DNA from 3 places in the Streptomyces sp. JNUCC 63 genome. Region 1 is predicted to be linked to each of the others. Evidence: predicted binding sites of a transcription regulator. Region 1 holds the regulator's gene; each other region holds the start of a gene.
What was found. Region 1 encodes HspR, which represses chaperone genes until heat shock. Its sites were predicted from a motif close to TTGAGNNNNNNNNNCTCAA; they were not measured.
Positions count from the first base shown of each region.

Region 2: the regulator HspR is predicted to act here: its motif matches at 4,699-4,717, upstream of dnaK (molecular chaperone DnaK).
Region 3: the regulator HspR is predicted to act here: its motif matches at 4,805-4,823, upstream of lon (endopeptidase La).

Region 1 is NZ_CM135963.1:4,091,066-4,097,174, forward strand. It holds gene dnaJ (molecular chaperone DnaJ) at 1-1,057, shown strand, start outside; gene ACX25U_RS18775 (heat shock protein transcriptional repressor HspR) at 1,059-1,505, shown strand; gene ACX25U_RS18780 (PA14 domain-containing protein) at 1,597-4,005, opposite strand; gene ACX25U_RS18785 (sugar ABC transporter substrate-binding protein) at 4,312-5,418, shown strand; gene ACX25U_RS18790 (LuxR C-terminal-related transcriptional regulator) at 5,615-6,109, shown strand, end outside.
Region 2 is NZ_CM135963.1:1,437,422-1,443,530, reverse strand. It holds gene ACX25U_RS06510 (MBL fold metallo-hydrolase) at 1-672, opposite strand, end outside; gene ACX25U_RS06505 (hypothetical protein) at 759-1,199, shown strand; gene ACX25U_RS06500 (alkaline phosphatase family protein) at 1,909-4,020, shown strand; gene ACX25U_RS06495 (OsmC family protein) at 4,153-4,578, shown strand; gene dnaK (molecular chaperone DnaK) at 4,762-6,109, shown strand, end outside.
Region 3 is NZ_CM135963.1:2,613,948-2,620,056, reverse strand. It holds gene ACX25U_RS11740 (multifunctional oxoglutarate decarboxylase/oxoglutarate dehydrogenase thiamine pyrophosphate-binding subunit/dihydrolipoyllysine-residue succinyltransferase subunit) at 1-600, opposite strand, end outside; gene ACX25U_RS11735 (HAMP domain-containing sensor histidine kinase) at 884-1,990, opposite strand; gene ACX25U_RS11730 (response regulator transcription factor) at 1,987-2,724, opposite strand; gene ACX25U_RS11725 (spermine/spermidine synthase domain-containing protein) at 2,847-3,524, opposite strand; gene ACX25U_RS11720 (rhomboid-like protein) at 3,725-4,393, shown strand; gene lon (endopeptidase La) at 4,846-6,109, shown strand, end outside.

The DNA.
Region 1 (6,109 bases):
CAACAAGGGCAACGCCAGGGCCGAGGAGCGCTTCAAGGAGATCTCCGAGGCGAACGACGTGCTCGGCGACCCCAAGAAGCGCAAGGAGTACGACGAGGCCCGCGCCCTGTTCGGCAACGGCGGCTTCCGCCCCGGGCCGGGCGCCGGCGGCGGCTCCTTCAACTTCGACCTGGGCGACCTCTTCGGCGGGGGCGCCCAGGGCGGCGGGAGCGGCGGCTTCGGCGGCGGCCTCGGGGACGTCTTCGGGGGCCTGTTCAACCGGGGCGGTGCGGGCACCGGCACGCGCACCCAGCCCAGGCGCGGCCAGGACATCGAGTCCGAGGTCACGCTGAGCTTCACGGAGGCCATCGAGGGCGCCACGGTGCCGCTGCGGATGTCCAGCCAGCAGCCGTGCAAGGCCTGTTCGGGCACCGGCGACAAGAACGGCACACCGCGCGTGTGCCCGACCTGCGTCGGCACCGGGCAGGTGGCGCGCGGCTCGGGCGGCGGCTTCTCGCTGACCGACCCGTGCCCCGACTGCAAGGGCCGCGGGCTGATCGCGGAGAACCCCTGCGACATCTGCACGGGCTCCGGGCGGGCCAAGTCGTCCCGGACGATGCAGGTGCGCATCCCCGCGGGCGTGGGCGACGGGCAGCGCATCCGGCTGCGCGGCAAGGGCGCTCCGGGCGAGCGCGGCGGACCGGCGGGCGACCTGTACGTGGTGGTGCACGTCGGCGAGCACCCGGTGTTCGGCCGCAAGGGCGACAACCTCACCGTCACCGTGCCGGTCACGTATCCCGAGGCGGCTCTCGGCGGCGAGGTCCGGGTGCCCACCCTGGGCGGGCCGCCGGTGACGCTGAAACTGCCCCCCGGTACACCGAACGGCCGTACGATGCGGGCCCGTGGCAAGGGCGCGGTCCGCAAGGACGGCAGCCGCGGCGACCTGTTGGTCACCGTGGAGGTGAGTGTCCCCAAGGACCTGTCGGGGAAGGCTCGTGACGCGCTCGAGGCGTATCGCGAGGCCACCGCCGGCGAGGACCCGCGGGCGGAGCTGTTCGAGGCCGCGAAGGGAGCATGAGATGGACGGCCGCCGTCGCAACCCGTACGAACTGACGGAAGACACACCGGTGTACGTCATTTCGGTGGCCGCCCAGCTGTCCGGACTGCACCCGCAGACGCTCCGTCAGTACGACCGGCTGGGCCTGGTGTCTCCCGACCGCACCGCCGGGCGGGGCCGCCGCTACTCGGCCCGCGACATCGAACTGCTCCGCCAGGTGCAGCAGTTGTCGCAGGACGAGGGCATCAACCTGGCCGGCATCAAGCGGATCATCGAACTGGAGAACCAGGTCACCGCCCTGCAGTCCCGCATCGCGGAGCTGCAGGCGGCCCTGGACGGCGCGGCGGCCACCATGCGGCAGCGCGAGGCCGCCGTACACGCCTCCTACCGCCGGGACCTGGTCCCCTACCAGGAGGTCCAGCAGACCAGCGCGCTGGTGGTGTGGCGCCCGAAGAAGGCCAAGGACTAGAACCGGTCCCCGTACACGCACGGCGGCGGCCCCGACCTCTCGAAGGCCGGGGCCGCCGCCGTAGCCGTGCCCGCCGCGCGGGGGCGGTCGGTCAGAGCCAGTCGGCCCAGATGCCGTACGCCCGTTCCCTCACGACCTGTTCGTTGCCCTCGGGGTCGCTGTAGACCGCTCGGTAGTAGTACAGGTTGAACAGGTCCTCGTGCACTTCGGTGTCCGTGTGGTCGACAGTGACGCCGTCCTCGATCCTGCCGGTGGTGAGCGTGGTCCAGGTGGCGGAGGCGGCGTCCCAGCGCTCCCAGCGGTAGTCGGTCCAGCCGCCGCACGGCATGTCGTTGAGGGCGGTGCCGCAGCGGACGTACAGGCCCGGGTACTGGGCCACGTCGACGGTGGTGCCGCTCCAGCCCGGGGGCCGGGTGTCGGGCAGGGCGACCGTGATGTCGGCCGGGTTCCAGAAGTCGGGGCCGTTGTCCCAGTCGATCATGTCGTAGGCGGCCACCTTGTAGACGTGTTCCCGGCCGTCGTGCAGCGTGGGGCAGAGGACCTCGGTGCGGGCCATGGACGTGCCCCTCGAGCAGTTGCTCCGCCAGACCGTCTCGCCGGTGTCCGGGTCGGGCACGCCCTGCCACACGTCGTAGCCGAGGACGTCGTCGTCGGCCGGCGGGCTCCAGGAGAGGCGCACGCCCATCGGGACGGTCTCGGCCCGCAGACCGACGACCGGGGCGGGGCGCACCGTGTCCTGAGTGGTGGCGGTGACGGGTGCGCTGGGCGCGGAGGTGTGCCCGTAACGGTCGACGGCGACGATCCGGTACTGGTAGGTGGTCTCGGAGGCGCCCGAGGCCTCCAGGCAGGAGGCGTGGACGGCTCCGCCCCAGGCCGCGTAGTCGGGGTCGCGGGAGTCGGGCGTTGTGTACGTCCAGGTGGTCGGCGGCTGGAGGGGGCCGTCGGTGTCGGAGGGCGAGCACTGCTCGATGGTCGTGCTCTCGCCGGTCGCGGGGTTCGTACGGATGATCCGGTAGGCCGGGTGGTGGTCGTTGCCGGCGGACCAGGGGTCGGAGCTGCGCCAGGTCAGCTCCACCCCCTTCTGGTGGGCCTGCGCCCTGAGCATGTACGGCGCGGTCGGCTCGGGCCGGTCGGCCATCCGCAGGGTGATCTCGGCGGGGGCGGAGGCGTTGCCGAGGGCGTCCAGTGAGCGCACCGCGTACCGGTACTCCTCCGCCGGGGCGGTCTGCCGGCGCGGCACCACGTCGGTGCGCGTGGTGGCCGCGGTGTCGCCGAATGCCTCCAGCCAGGTGCCGGTGGCCGGGTCGAGCTGGAAGACCTCGTACCGGGCGGCGTCGGCGTCCGCCTTCCACACCAGGTGCGGGACGCCGGAGCGGTACTCGACACGCGCGCCGACCGGGACCGCCGGCGGTACGGTGTCGAAGAGTTTGAAGGTCGTGGCGGCGGAGTACGCCGACCAGTTGCCGGCCGCGTCGCGGGCCCGCCCACGGTAGGTCGCCGTCGAGCCGTCGGCGGGCTGCCCGCGGTCGCAGAAGGGGCCCCTGGTGCCGGTGTAGACGGTCGTCCAGGCGCCGGTCGCGGGGTTCCGGCGCTGCGCCTCGTACCGCACGATGTCGGCGGCGTTGGCGAGGGTCGTGACGAGTTCGGGGCCGGCGACCCTGTCGTCGTCGGCGCAGATGTCCAGTTCGAGGAACGGGGCGGCGGGCGGTGTCCTGTCGACGGTGGTGACGGGCCGGTCGGCGCTGCCCGCGGACTCGTTGCCGGCCTTGTCGCGGGCGCGGACCTCGTAGTAGAAGACCTGGCCCGTGGGCGGCGGGGTGTCCGTGGCGGAGGTGGCCGTGGTGGTGGCCAGGCGCGTCCAGCTGCTGCTGCCCTTCGGGCGCCGGTACAGGCGGTACCCGGAGAGGTCCATCTCCTTGTTCTTGGCCCAGGTCACCCTGGCCTTGCGGGTGTTCTTGTCGTACGACACGGAGACGCCCGTCGGTGCGAGCGGCCTGACCTTGTCGACGCTCGCCGAAGTCCGCGGCGCGTAACCGAACTTGACGTTGGCCCGCCCCGTCCAGTTGACGTAGTCGACGCGCAGCGTGTGGGTGCCGGACGGGATCGTGACGTTGACGGTCCTGCTGACCGTCGAGGACACGTTCTTCCACAGGTCGACCTTGCGCTTGCCGTCCAGGTAGACCCGCACGCCGTCCTGCGCGGCGACGCTGAACGCGAACGGCCCGCCCGATCCGAAGTTCCGTGACACGGTCCAGCGCACACCGAAGTTGTCCCTGGGGAGGCCGGCGGCCGGGGCGCCGGTGCCCCAGTTCTCGTTGATCGCGCTGTCGCAGCCGGTCTTCTTCGGCGCGCCGGAGAACGTCGTGTTCGCGTAGAACTGCCGCTTGTAGACGGGCGAGGCGCAGGTGGTGGCCGCGGAGGCCGGGGCGGTGGCCGAGAGCAGACCGCAGGCAGCGGTGAGGACGAGGGCCGTGGCCGTCGTGCGTCTGGCTGGGTTCATTCGATCCTCTGAACGGAATGGGAATGGCGGAGCGAGGCTCCCGTGATCATGACTCGCGAGGCGGGGAGTTGGTTGTACGGATCTTCGCCCGGCGGTGAACTGCAGCCCGGTGAAGAGTCCGTAAAGAGCGTTTGGAGGAGATTCCGCAAGGCTGCGCAAGGTCTTCACGGCGGCAGCGGAGCGTGGTGTTGTCATCTCGTTAAGTGGTTCCGCTTGACTCCGATGGTCGCCTCCGCGTTGGCTTTTCAGTCACCTGGGTCGCAATGCTGCGCCCTCGTCCGGAAGGCACCAGAAGTGAGCACCTCGATGCGTCGTATCGTCATAGCCGTGGCCGCGCCCGCGCTGACCTTCTCGCTGGCCTCCTGCGGGGCGCTCGGCGGATCAGGAGCCGGCGCCGACGCGAGTCCGACCAAGGGCAACGACGTGACGGTGGGTCTGCTGCTGCCGGAGACCGCCAACACGCGGTACGACAAGTTCGACCACCCCATCATCAAGAACAAGGTCGCCGCGCTGACCCGGGGCCAGGGCAGGGTCGAGTACGCCAACGCGGAGGCGGACGCCGGCAAGCAGGCCGGCCAGATGCAGAAGATGATCGACGACAAGGTCGACATCATCCTGCTCGACGCCGTCGACTCGCACGAGATCGCCGGCATGGTGAAGAAGGCCAAGGACGCCGGCATCCCGGTCATCGCCTACGACCGGCTCGCCGAGGGACCGATCGACGCGTACATCTCCTTCGACAACGAACTGGTCGGCGAGGTGCAGGGCCGTTCCCTGCTGGAGGCGATGGGCTCCGGGACCGACAGCTCCACCAAGATCGTCATGATGAACGGCTCGCCCACCGACCCGAACGCCAAGCAGTTCAAGGAGGGCGCGATCGCCCAGCTCACCGGGAAGGTGACGATCGCCAAGTCCTACGACACCAAGGACTGGAAGCCGGAGAACGCCCTGGCGAACATGAACCAGGCGATCAGCGCGATCGGCAAGAGCAACATCCGCGGCGTCTACGCCGCCAACGACGGCATGGCGGGCGCCGTCATCAAGTCCCTCAAGGCGGCGGGCGTCACCGACGTGCCGGTCACCGGCCAGGACGCCGAACTCGACGCCGTGCAGCGGATCGTCTCCGGCGAGCAGTACATGAGCGTCTACAAGTCCTACCCGGTCGAGGCCGAGACCGCCGCCGAGATGGCCGTGGCCAAGGTCCAGGGCAAGGACATCCAGTTCGACGCCCTCACCCGGGACAAGGTCAGCAGCCCCACTCACCAGGGCATCCCCGCGCAGCTGGTCTCCGTGGTCGCCCTGACCAAGGACAACATCGAGGAAACGGTCATCGCCGACGGCATCTACAAGAAGGCCGACATCTGCACCGGCACGTACCAGGAGGCCTGCGCGGCGATCGGCCTCAAGAAGTAACCGCCGTTCCGACGTGCCCCGTCGGGGTCGTTCCACCGCCGTCACCCTGCCGCAACGCGCCGGACGGAGCCCGGGGCACACCGGGTGATACCGGTGGTTTCCGGTGGCCGCGCCGGTGGAAGCCGTGTTGCACAGCCGGTCCGGTCCGCGCATAGTTGCGCTGCGGAAGAGGCGGAAACCGGGGGTGTGATGGGCCATGGCCGGGCACGGAACCGAGGAGCATCCACACGGTGCCGACCGGCTGTGCGAGGCCGGGGACCGCGTGTATTCCCGGGCCGTACGACGGGGCCGGGTGCCGCGCCGGGACGCCGGGCCGGTGCCCTGCCTGCTGGAACTGGCCCTGCTGCACCCGGACCCCGACGACATGGACTTCCTGGTGCCGACCGCGCCGCAGGAGGTCATGACCCGGCTGCTGCGCGGGATGTACGACGAGGTCAGCGAGAGCCATCGGCGGGTGGGCTCGGTGGTGGCCGCCTTCGAGCGGTACGCCGGGCTCGGCCGCCAGGTGCGGGAGCCCTCCGGGGGCGCCGAGGGCACGGCGATCCGGGTCCTTGACGGACTGTCCCGCATCCAGGCGGCCATGGACGAGGCGACCCAGGCGTGCACCACCGAGGTGCTGACCGTCCAGCCCGGCGGCATCCGCCGCGAGCACGAGCTGTCGGAGGGGCTGCACCGGGCCCTGGCGCTGCGC
Region 2 (6,109 bases), 2.7 Mb from region 1:
CGCATGGAACTCATGGGGGCGCACGGCATCCATCCCGATCGGCCAGTACGTGCCGTAGTGCACCGGCACCGCACTGCGCGCCGCCAGCTGCGCCAGCGCGTGCGCCGCCCGCCCCGCGTCCAGATGCCCCTCGCCGAGGTACGGTCCCCAGCCGCCCACCGGCAGCAGCGCCGTGTCCACCGGCCCGACCTCCTCGGCCATCGTGTCGAACAGGCCGGTGTCCCCGGCGAAGTACGTCCGTGCCTCGCCCTCGACGACGTACCCGAGCGCGGGGGAGCGGTGCCGCCCGACCGGCAGCCGCCGCCCGTCGTGGTGCGCGGGCACGACCCGTACGACGACGCCGCCGACCTCGACCCGGTCCCCGGGCGTGACCTCGGTGATCCGCAGGTGGTCGAGCCGGCGCAGTCCCGGTACCGCCCGGGGCGCGCCCCGGGGCACCAGCAGGCGCGTGCCCCGCTCCAGCCGGGCCAGCGAGGGGACGTGCAGATGGTCGGAGTGCAGGTGGGAGACCAGCGCCACGTCCGCGTGCCGGGCGGTCGGCGGCGGCAGCGCGCCGCGGCGGCGCCGCAGGTGCGCGAGCCGGCGGGCGAACAGGGGGTCGGTGAGCACACGGACGTTCGAGTCCTCGATCGTGCAGGTGGCGTGACCCCACCAGGTGATCTCCACCGGCACCTTGTTTGCCTCCTTCGCGTGACTCCCCCTGAGCCTACGTGCAGGAGTAGGGTCGGCGGCGAAAACCCGGAGGTGAGGGGGACGCCATGGGAGAAGTGCGGGATGCCTCCGGCGGGAGCGGTGTCCCGGCGGCTGTCCGCGTCACGGCGATCGCGAGCCTGACGCCCCTGGAGGAGCTGCACGACGACCCCTTCCTGGTGGACTCCCGCGGCCAGCACGCGATGTGCGCCCGCTGGGCGGCCGAACACGGCTACGTGATCGCCCGGGAACTGCTCGTCCGCGGACTGCGGGCCGACCACCGCGCCCTGTGGGAGGGGGTCCGCCCCGGCGTCGACCTCTTCGTCGCCCCCAGCCGCCGCGTGCTGGAACGGGCCCTGTCCTCCGTCGAGGAGTTCACCGCGGAATGCGCGCGCCGAGGCGTCCGGGTGGAGACGGTCGGCCAGGCCGAGCCGTCCTACGACGCCCAGATGAAGGCCCGAGTACACCGCCGCCTCTCCATGCCGACAGCCGGCTACGACGGCAGGTAGCTCCGCTCCGGCCGGCCACGTCGGGAGTCGAACCCGGGCGGGCCGGTCAGGTACGCCGGGCGCGACGGCCCCGGACGGGACGGCCGCCCATGGCGGGCGGCCCGGGCCGAGGCCCTGGCCCGACGGACGGCAGCGACTGGCGGCGGTCGGCCTCGATCGGCCGGCCACGTCGAATGGGGGCTCCGCGGGAGCCTGTCGGCCAGGACGGGCGTCGGCCCGGCGGGCAGGCCGGCCGCATGGCCGAGGCCCCGCCCGGCCGCTGGACGCGACAGGCGGTGGCCGACCACCATCGGGCGGCCGCCGCCGGGTGCCGGCCCGGGTTTCGGCGGGCTGCGTGGCTGGTGGTCCGCGTCGGTCTGTCGGCTGTGGCGGGTGGTGGTCGGCCTGGGCCGGTCGGCGGCGTCGGGTGGCGGTTCCGTGCGGGTCGGTCGGCCGGGGCCGGTGGGTCTGCCGCAGGGCCGAGGGCCCGTCGGCCGTGGCGGGCCGCGGCTCGGTCCTTCGTCGGGCGGTCGCGACGTACCTCGTCCCCGCCGGTCGGCCCGCACAAGGACCGGGGCCCCGGCCCGGGTGGCCGGGCGGATGGCTGACGTGCCGCCCCGCCCGTCACCACGCCCCGCGGCCTCCCCCGCCGGCCGTGTGACAAGCTGGATCGGGCCCCGGGCCAGTGCCGGGCGGAGTGGGAGCGGACCGAAACGGAGGGTGTGCCGGCGTGGGTGGCGGGTGGTGGCGGCGGGGCGCCGGCCAGGTGGGGCGGAGCGTTGCCGTGTGGGCCGTTTCCACGGCCACCATGCTCGTGCTCGCCGGGATCCTGCCGGACTTCCAGCTGCAGTCGCCCGACGGGGACAGCGCCACCACCATCGCCGTGACCGCCGCGCTCGGCGCGGGCGCCTTCGGTGTGCTGTCGGCCGTCGTGTGGCCGTTGCTCGTCCGGCTGCTGCTGCTCGTGCCCGCGCTCGTCCTCGGGCTGCTGGTGTTCTTCCTGAACGGGTCACTGCTGCTGCTCGCCCTGCGCATCAACCCCTCCGGCCAGGCCGAGGCGGCCCCCGAGACCGCCGTCATCGTGGCCGCGGTGATGTCCGCCGTCGCCTCCGCCACCGGCGCCGCCCTCGCCGTACGCGACGACGACGCCTACCGGCGCCGGCTCCACCGGCTCGCCGACCGCCGCCGCAGACGCCCGCCGTCCCGCTCGTCGACCCCCGGCACCGTCGTGATCCAACTCGACGGTGTCGGTCATGACGTGCTGCGGGACGCGGTGGGTAGGGGCCTGATGCCCACCGTCGCCCGGTGGCTCGGCGCCGGCCCGGAACAGCCGCCCAGCCACCGGCTCACCCCCTGGCGCACCGACTGGTCCAGCCAGACCGGCGCCAGCCAGCTCGGCATCCTGCACGGCTCCAACCACGACGTCCCCGCCTTCCGCTGGTACGAGAAGGACACCGGCGAGGTCATGGTCAGCAACCGCCCGAGCAGCGCCCTCGAACTCCAGCGCCGCGCCGCCGAGCGCACCGGTAACGGCGGGCTGCTCACCGCCGACGGGGCCAGCCGCGGCAACCTGTTCAGTGGCGGCGCCGGCGAACTCGCCCTCGTCCTGTCCGTCGCCGTGCGCCGCGGGCGCGACAACCGCTCCCGCGCCGGCTACTTCGCCTACTTCTCCGACCCCGCCAACGCCGTCCGCACCCTCCTCTCCTTCCTCGCCGAGACCGCCCGCGAGATCGGCCAGTCCACACGCGCCCGGCTCCGCAAGGAGCGCCCCCGCGTCTCCCGCGGCGGTCTGTACCCGCTGATCCGCGCCTTCGCGACCGTCGTCCAGCGGGACGTCGTCGTGGCCGCCGTCATGGGCGACCTGCTCGCCGGCCGCACCGTCGTCTACGCCGACCTGGTGGCGTACGACGAGGTCGCCCACCACTCCGGCCCGCGCAGCCGGGACGCGGCGAAGGTCCTGCAGCGCCTCGACCGCTCCCTCGCCCTGATCGAGAAGGTCGCCGAACACGCCCCGCGCCCGTACCGGATCGTCGTCGTGTCCGACCACGGCCAGAGCCCCGGCGAGACCTTCCGCTCCCGCTACGGCCTCACCCTCGGCGACCTCGTCCGGGCCGGCTGCGGCCTGCCCGTGCCGCGCCGGGCGATGGGGGTCTCCCCAGGCCTTGAGCACCGGGGGAGGACGCACAGCGGAGCCGAGGCGCGCGCCGCCGTACGGGCCGCGCTGCACCGCCCGGTCGAGGAGAGCGGCGAGGACCACCGGCCCTCCCGCCGCCCGGAGCCCGTCGTACTGGCCTCCGGCAACCTCGGTCTGGTCTCCTTCCCCGACGTGCCGCACCGCATGAGCCACGAGGAGATCGACGCCCGCCACCCCGCGCTGCTGCCCACGCTCGCCAACCACCCCGGTATCGGCTTCCTGCTCGTGCGCAGCGAGGAGCACGGCGGCCTCGTACTCGGTGCCCGCGGCGCGCGCATACCGTTGGACGAGCTCGACGCCGACCCCGGCCCGCTCGCCGTCTTCGGGCCCGGCGCCGCCGACGCCGTACGCCGCACCCACTCCTTCCCGCACACCGCCGACATCATGGTCAACTCCTGCTACGACCCCGCCGACGGCGAGGTCCTAGCCTTCGAGGAGCAGATCGGTTCCCACGGCGGCCTCGGCGGCGCCCAGTCCCGCCCCTTCCTGCTGTCGCCGCTCGCGTGCTCGTCGCCGGCCGGGGACGGCGAGGAGCTCGTCGGCGCGGAACACGTCCACCGCGTCCTGCGCCGCTGGCTGTGCGAGGCCGCCGGGGCGGAGGCGCCGCTCACGGAAGAGGCCGCGGAGGCCGAGGAGCGGGCCGCCTGACGAGGAGTGGGCGATTCGCCGGACCGCCCGGCAGGTCGCGGCACGTTCTCCGGGTCCGTGCGCGGCGGATGTGATCGGATGGTGGGTACGGAACCCGGCAACGGGACACTGGGCGAAAGGTAAGGAAGAACCGTGGCAACCACGCGCACCGCTCACACCGTCTGGGAAGGCAACCTGCTCGAGGGCAACGGCGTCGTCACCTTCGACTCCTCCGGCATCGGCCAGCAGCCGGTGTCGTGGCCGTCGCGCGCCGAGCAGCCGAACGGAAAGACCAGCCCCGAGGAGCTGATCGCCGCCGCCCACTCCAGCTGCTTCGCCATGGCGCTGTCGCACGGCCTGGCCGGCGCCGGCACCCCGCCCACCAAGCTCCGGACGAAGGCCGACGTCACCTTCCAGCCGGGCGAGGGCATCACGGGCATCCACCTCAGCGTCGAGGGCACGGTCCCCGGCATCGACAACGACGCGTTCGTCGCCGCCGCCGAGGAGGCGAAGAAGAACTGCCCCGTCAGCCAGGCCCTGACCGGTACGACGATCAGCCTGGACGCGAAGCTCGCCTGACGCGGAGAGGTACGTCGCTCGCCTGACGCGGAGAGGTACGTCCGCTGGTGCCGCATCCCGCCCCCGGGGTGCGGCACCGGCGTTTCCGCGTTCACCTCCGCGGTCGCCGGGTACGCGGCATTGACAACAGCGCACTCAAGTTTTGTGCTGGAGAACAGGAGGCCCTGGCGGAAGGGGACGAAGATGGCACGTGCGGTCGGGATCGATCTCGGGACGACGAACTCGGTGGTGGCCGTCCTGGAGGGCGGCGAGCCCACCGTCGTCGCCAACGCCGAGGGCGCGCGGACCACGCCGTCGGTCGTGGCGTTCGCCAAGAACGGCGAGGTGCTCGTCGGCGAGGTGGCCAAGCGACAGGCGGTGACGAACGTGGAGCGCACCGCCCGCTCCGTCAAGCGCCACATGGGGGACGCGCACTGGCGCTTCCCCGACAAGGGCTCCATCGACGGCACCCGCTACCGGGCGCAGGAGCTGTCCGCGCGGGTCCTGCAGAAGCTGAAGCGGGACGCGGAGGCCTACCTCGGCGAGGACGTCACGGACGCGGTGATCACCGTACCGGCGTACTTCGACGACATCATGCGGCAGGCGACGAAGGAGGCCGGGGAGATCGCCGGCCTGAAGGTCCTCAGGATCATCAACGAGCCGACGGCCGCCGCGCTCGCCTACGGCCTGGACCGGGGCGAGGAACAGACGGTCCTGGTCTTCGACCTCGGCGGCGGCACCTTCGACGTGTCCCTGCTGGAGATCGGCGACGGCGTCATCGAGGTCAAGGCCACCAACGGCGACACCCAGCTCGGCGGCGACGACTGGGACCAGCGGGTCGTCGAGCACCTGGTCAAGCGGTTCAAGGGCCAGTACGGGATCGACCTCGGCAACGACAAGATGGCGCTGCAGCGGCTGCGCGAGGCCGCCGAGAAGGCCAAGATCGAGCTGTCGTCGTCCTCCGAGACGACCATCAACCTGCCCTACATCACCGCTTCCGCCGAGGGTCCGCTGCACATGGACGAGAAGCTGACCCGGGCCCAGTTCCAGGAACTCACCGCCGATCTGCTGGACCGCTGCAAGAAGCCCTTCCACCAGGCGGTCAAGGACGCGGGCATCCAGCTGTCGGCCATCGACCACGTGATCCTCGTCGGCGGCTCCACCCGGATGCCGGCGGTGACCGACCTGGTGCGGGACCTCACCGGCAAGGACCCGCACAAGGGCGTCAACCCCGACGAGGTGGTGGCCGTGGGCGCCGCCCTCCAGGCGGGCGTGCTCCGCGGCGACGTCAAGGACGTACTCCTCCTCGACGTCACCCCGCTGTCCCTGGGCATCGAGACCAAGGGCGGCATCATGACCAAGCTGATCGAGCGCAACACCACGATCCCGACCCGGCGGTCGGAGATCTTCACCACGGCCACCGACAACCAGCCCTCGGTCGGCATCCAGGTCTACCAGGGCGAGCGCGAGATCGCCGCGTACAACAAGAAGCTCGGCGTCTTCGACCTCACCGGACTGCCGCCCGCCCCGCGCGGGGTGCCGCAGATCGAGG
Region 3 (6,109 bases), 1.5 Mb from region 1:
CCGCTTGAGGTGGTTGTTGATGACGATGCGGTTGTCGAACAGCAGCTTCACCGGGACGGCGCGCACGGACGTGGCCGTGGGCAGCTCCAGGGAGGCGTTCATGTTCTTGGCGACCGCGGCGGAGGGGCCGCGCAGCGTCACGAACTCGGGACCGGCGGGCGCCTCGGCGGCGGGCTCGGCCTTGGCTTTCGCGGCGGCGGGCTTCGCGGGGGCCGGCTTCGCGGGCGCCGGGGCCTGAGCGGCAGGCTTCGCGGCCGGAGCCGGAGCCGGAGCCGGTGCCGGAGCGGCGGCCGCGGGCTGCGCGGGAGCGGCCGGAGCGGCGGGGGCCTGCGGTGCGGCCGGGGCGGCGGGCGCCGCCTGGGGCGCGGTGGCGGTCCCCGCGGTCGCGGCATCCGCCGAAGCCGGGGTGGCAGCACCTCCCGGCTTGTAGTCGGCGAAGAAGTCCCACCAGGCGCGGTCTACGGAATTCGGGTCCTGGAGGTACTGCTGATAGATCTCGTCGACGAGCCACTCGTTGGCACCGAACGCGGCCGCGGGGTTCTTCCCGCCTTGGTCGGTCTCGGTCGAGATGCTCGTGTTACTGGGGGACTGTGGCGACACAGCGGTAACCGCCCTCTTCCGCTTCACAAGATGATGGGACAGCGGGAATCAAGGCTACGCCCCTTGGCGCGGCAAGGTGAGGTCGGGCCGCTCCTTCGTCGCGTAAGTCACATCAAAGGTCGGGTTTCGAGGCCTGAATTGGCGGGAAACAAGCGTGGTTCCGCTGTGTGTGGGAAGGGTGGACCCGGGCCTGACCCCCGGGAGTCGCAGGCCCTTGCCTGATCACACGTGTCCGTCTGCGGGGACGCTCGTGGATCTTGTTGGTTCGAGAGCGAACTTTACGTCAACTTGACGGAGAAGGGGGCCCCGGAAGGGTGACGAGGATCCGGCAGCCACGCTCGGATTCGGCCACACCGATCCGGCCACCGTGCAGATCCACCGCCCAGCGGGCGATCGCCAGGCCGAGTCCGGTGCCGCCGTCGCTGCCCGGGCCGTGCGGCCGGCTCACCGCACCCCGGTTGAAACGCTCGAAGACGCGGTGCCACTCCGACCGCGGGATGCCCGGCCCCTCGTCGAGGACCTCGATCTCCAGTGACTCCGGCTGCGGGCCGCGCCGCGCCTTCACCGTCACGCGCCCGTGCGGCGGGCTGTGCTTGACCGCGTTGTCGATCAGGTTGGCGACGACCTGGTGGATGCGCTCGGGGTCCGCGTGGGCGGTCAGCGCCGACGGGTGGACGTCCAGGTGCAGATGCACGTCCGTACGGGTGTGGCTGCCGGAGCCGGAGGCGATGCCCGCGCGGGCCGAGGCGACCATGTTGGCCTCCTTCAGTACGCCCGACAGATAGGGCCACACCTCGAACCGGCGCCTCTTCAGCGGGACCACGCCGTTGTCCAGGCGGGACAGGTCCAGCAGCGTCTCCACCAGCCGGCCCAGCCGCTCGGTCTGCTTCAGGGCCGTACGCATGGTCTCGGGGTCGGCCTCGGTGACCCCGTCGACGATGTTCTCCAGCACCGCGCGCAGGCCCGCGATGGGTGTGCGCAGCTCGTGCGAGACGTTCGCCACCAGCTCCTTGCGCTGGCGGTCCTGGGCCTCCAGGTCGTCGGCCATGCGGTTGATCGTCTGGGCCAGGTCGCCCAGCTCGTCCCGGCGGTTCTCGCGCACCCGGCGCGTGTAGTCGCCGTGCGAGATGGAGCGGGCCACCTTGTTCATCTCGTCCAGCGGCGCGGTGAGCGAGTGCGCCACGAACTGCGTGATGAGGAGTGTGGCGATCATCGAGAAGACCGTGATGAAGCGCAGCTCCGTCGCCGTGCGCACGGCGACCATCAGCAGACCCGTGGTGATCAGTACCGAGATGACGACCAGCGCGCCCAGCTTGGTCTTGATCGAGAACGGGCGTACGCCACCCCGGGGCTCCTCCGGATCCCTCCGTGCGGCCGGCCCGTCGCTCATGGGGTCGGCGTCTCCAGCGCGTAGCCCACGCCGTGCACCGTGCGGATCCGCTCGGCGCCGATCTTCCGGCGCAGCGCCTTGATGTGACTGTCCACGGTCCGGGTGCCGGAGGCGTCCGCCCAGTCCCACACCTCCGCCAGCAGCTGCTCGCGCGAGAGCACCGCGCGCGGGGTGTTCGCCAGGCACACCAGGAGGTCGAACTCCGTCGGCGTGAGGTGGACGTCCTCGCTGCGCACCCGCACCCGGCGCTGGGCGTGGTCGATCTCCAGTTCGCCCAGGCGCAGGATGCCGCTGCGCGGCGTCGCCGCGGCGAGCGCGGCCCGCTCCATGCGGCGCAGCAGCACGTGCACGCGTGCGGCCAGCTCGCGCATCGAGAACGGCTTGGTCATGTAGTCGTCGGCGCCGACCCCGAGACCGACCAGCATGTCGGTCTCGTCGTCCCGCGCGGTGAGCATCAGCACCGGCACCGGGCGCTGGGCCTGCACCCGGCGGCAGACCTCCAGGCCGTCGAAGCCGGGCAGCATGATGTCGAGGATCAGCAGGTCGGGCTGCCAGGCCTCGGCGGTGTCGACGGCCGCCGGACCGTCGCCCGCGGTCTGCACGAGGAATCCCTCGGCGCGCAGGCGGGTGGCGATGGCGTCCTGGATGGTCTGGTCGTCCTCGACCACCAGCACCCGGCGCTGAGCGCCCGGAGTGGCCGTCGTGCCGTTGTGCGCGGTGTGTGTCTGCTCCATCGCCCGCCCCTGAGTGTGCTTTCCGGAATCCGTGCGGTGATCCGTTGACTGCGCGTAGTTGCGATTGACGCTTGAATGATCGGCGTCAGGTCAGCACCCTACGGGGAGTCACCGCGGCTTTGCTATCCAGGTCGGACCCCGAGGTGCACGACGTCGGGAACGCCCCGGGCAACGGGGATCTCTTCGGTGCGCACCTGCCGGAACCCGACATTCCGCAAGGTTCCTTCAAATTCCGGAGACGGCTTCGCCGACCACACCGCGAGCACCCCGCCCGGCGTCAACACCCTTGCGCAGCTTGCCAGTCCGGCCGGTCGGTACAGCTCCTCGTTGCCCTCGGTGACCGTCCAGTCGGGGCCGTTGTCGATGTCGAGGCACAGCGTGTCGAACGTGGCGGATGTCTCATTGACGTACGCGACCAGATCGGCTTCGACGATCTCGGTGCGCGGGTCGGCGAGCGCCTGGGCGGTCAGCTCGGCGAGGGGGCCGTCGCGGTGCCAGTCGACGATCGCGGGCTCCCGCTCGACGACGGTGATCCGTCCCCAGCGGGGGTTCGCGGCGGCGTGTACGAGGGAGAAACCGACGCCCAGGCCGCCGATCAGCACGCTCGGCTCGCGCCGGGCGTCCAGCGCGGTGAGCGCCGCGTCGACGAGGAGGCGCTCGGAGCGGCCGTCGGAGGTGTCCATCAGGAAGCAGCCGTTGGCGATGATCTGCAGCAGCGCGCCGTGCCGTCGCAGCACGACCTCGCCGTAGGGACCCTCGCGGCGGTCCAGCACCACGGGAGTGTCGTACCAGGCGGTCATGAGGCCATCCTGCCCCAACGCGCCGGTACGGCCACGTGAATTACGGGTGACACACGCGCGCGTGTGCTGTGCGGGCCGCCGCGCGCGGACCCCCGGCGCGACCCAATAGGTTGCTGCGCATCGCCTCGCGCGTGGCGTCGGTCATGGACAGTGGCGCCCGGGACGCGAAGTGCGGGGCGCGACGGAAGGAGCGCCGCACCGTGGAACGGACCGCGACGGCCTGCGGCCCGGCCTCGTCGCCGGCCGGGCCCTGGAGGCTGCTGCCCAGCCCCACCGGCACCCCGTTCACCTTCGGGTACACCGCCGTACTGGCCCTCACCTCGCTCGTCGCGCGGTACGCCGATCCCTCGGTGGTGGACTCCCTCCACCGGAGCTCCAGCACGGACGTCGCCCACCTGATGCGGGCGCCCCTGCTGGTGCTGCCTGCCAGCGCGCTGTGGATCGCGGGCGGGGTCGTGTCGGTGTACTCGCTGTGCTTCCTGCTGGTGCTCACCGCGCTGGAACGCCGGATAGGCGGTCTGCGCACGGCGGGCGTCTTCCTGTTCGGCCATGTGCTGGCCACCCTCGCCACGGAGATCCCCGTCGGGCTCGCCGTCCTGGCCGGCCGTCTGCCCGAGAGCGCCCTGCACCGCCTCGACTACGGAATCAGCTTCGGCGTGGCCGCCGGCGTCGGTGCCCTGTCCGGACTGCTCACGCCGTGGCTGCGGTGGCCGATGCTCGCCGTGTTCGTCGGACTGCTCCTGGAGGACCTGGCCGCGTTCACCGACCCGATGACAAGCTGCGGCCATCTCGTCGCGGTGGCCCTCGGAGCGGGCACCTGGCCGGTGGTGCGGCGCTGGAACCGGGCCCGCCGTGCGCAGGGCGCCTGACGAGCTTGTTCGCACCCGGGGCTGCGCTGTGGGGGTGGGTACGCTTGCCCGCGCTCGCGGGGTGCCTCCCCCGAGCTCTTCGAGCAGGGGGACCCCAGCCCACCCTCCCCCGAGCTCTTCGAGCAGGGGGACCCCAGCCCACCCTCCCCCGAGCTCTTCGAGCAGGGGCCCCCAGCCCACCCTCCCCCGAGCTCTTCGAGCAGGGGGACCCCAGCCCGCCCTCCCCCAAGCTCTCGGCTTCGCTCGAGCAGGGGGACCCCCATCGCTCTAGGGGTCCCCCAGGCGTTCAGCACCGGGGGAGGCACGACCGCCCGCAGCTACGTAGGCGCGACTGCCCGCGGCTACACAGCGTGGCCTGCGTGATCGCTCAGAGCGAACGTGAGGTGGGGAACAATCGGTGCCCCCCGTGCATTGAGTCGGCAGAGCTCAACTTGACTGCTGAAGGGGAGATCATGGCTGCTGAGTCCACCGCGTTCACACCGCTCACCCTGCCCGTGCTGCCGCTCGATGACGAGGTCGTGCTGCCCGGGATGGTGGTCCCGCTGGATCTGAGCGACTCCGAGGTGCGGGCCGCGGTGGAGGCCGCGCAGGCTGCCGCGCGGGACGAGCCGGGCAAGCCCAGAGTGCTGCTGGTGCCGCGCATCGAGGGGACGTACGCCAGGACCGGCGTCCTGGGCACGGTCGAGCAGGTCGGCCGGCTGGCCGACGGCGACCCGGGCGCGCTCATCCGCGGCCGCGGCCGCGTGCGGATCGGTGCCGGGACCACCGGGCCGGGTGCCGCGCTGTGGGTCGAGGGGACGCGGATCGACGGAAGCGTGCCCGACCCTTCCCCAAGTTCTCAACTCCGTTCGAACGGGGGAGGCCCCTACCCCGGCCAGGTGACGGAACTGGTCAAGGAGTACAAGGCCCTCGCCACCGCCTGGCTGCGCAAGCGCGGCGCCTGGCAGGTCGTGGACCGCGTCCAGGCCATCGACGACGTTTCCGCACTCGCCGACAACTCCGGCTACTCGCCGTTCCTGACCACCGAGCAGAAGCTCGAACTGCTGGAGACCGAGGACCCGGTGGCCCGCCTCAAGCTCGCCACCCGGCAGCTGCGCGACCACCTCGCCGAGCAGGACGTCGCCGAGTCCATCGCCAAGGACGTCCAGGAGGGCGTCGACAAGCAGCAGCGCGAGTTCCTGCTGCGCCGCCAGCTGGAAGCCGTCCGCAAGGAGCTGCGCGAGCTGAACGGCGAGAAGGAGGGCGAGGAGTCCGACGACTACCGTGCCCGCGTCGAGGCAGCCGACCTGCCCGAGAAGGTCCGCGAGGCCGCGCTCAAGGAGGTCGACAAGCTGGAGCGCGCCTCCGACGCCTCGCCCGAGGGCTCCTGGATCCGCACCTGGCTCGACACGATCCTCGACATGCCGTGGAACGAGCGAACCGATGACAGCGCTTCCGCCTACGACATCCAGGGCGCCAAGGCGGTGCTCGACGCCGAGCACTCCGGCCTTCAGGACGTGAAGGAACGCATCACCGAGTACCTGGCCGTGCGCAAGCGCCGCAGCGACCGCGGCCTGGGCGTGATCGGCGGCCGGCGCGGTGGTGCCGTCCTCGCGCTCGTCGGGCCGCCCGGCGTCGGCAAGACGAGTCTCGGCGAGTCCGTCGCCCACGCCATGGGCCGCAAGTTCGTCCGCGTCGCCCTCGGCGGCGTCCGCGACGAGGCCGAGATCCGCGGCC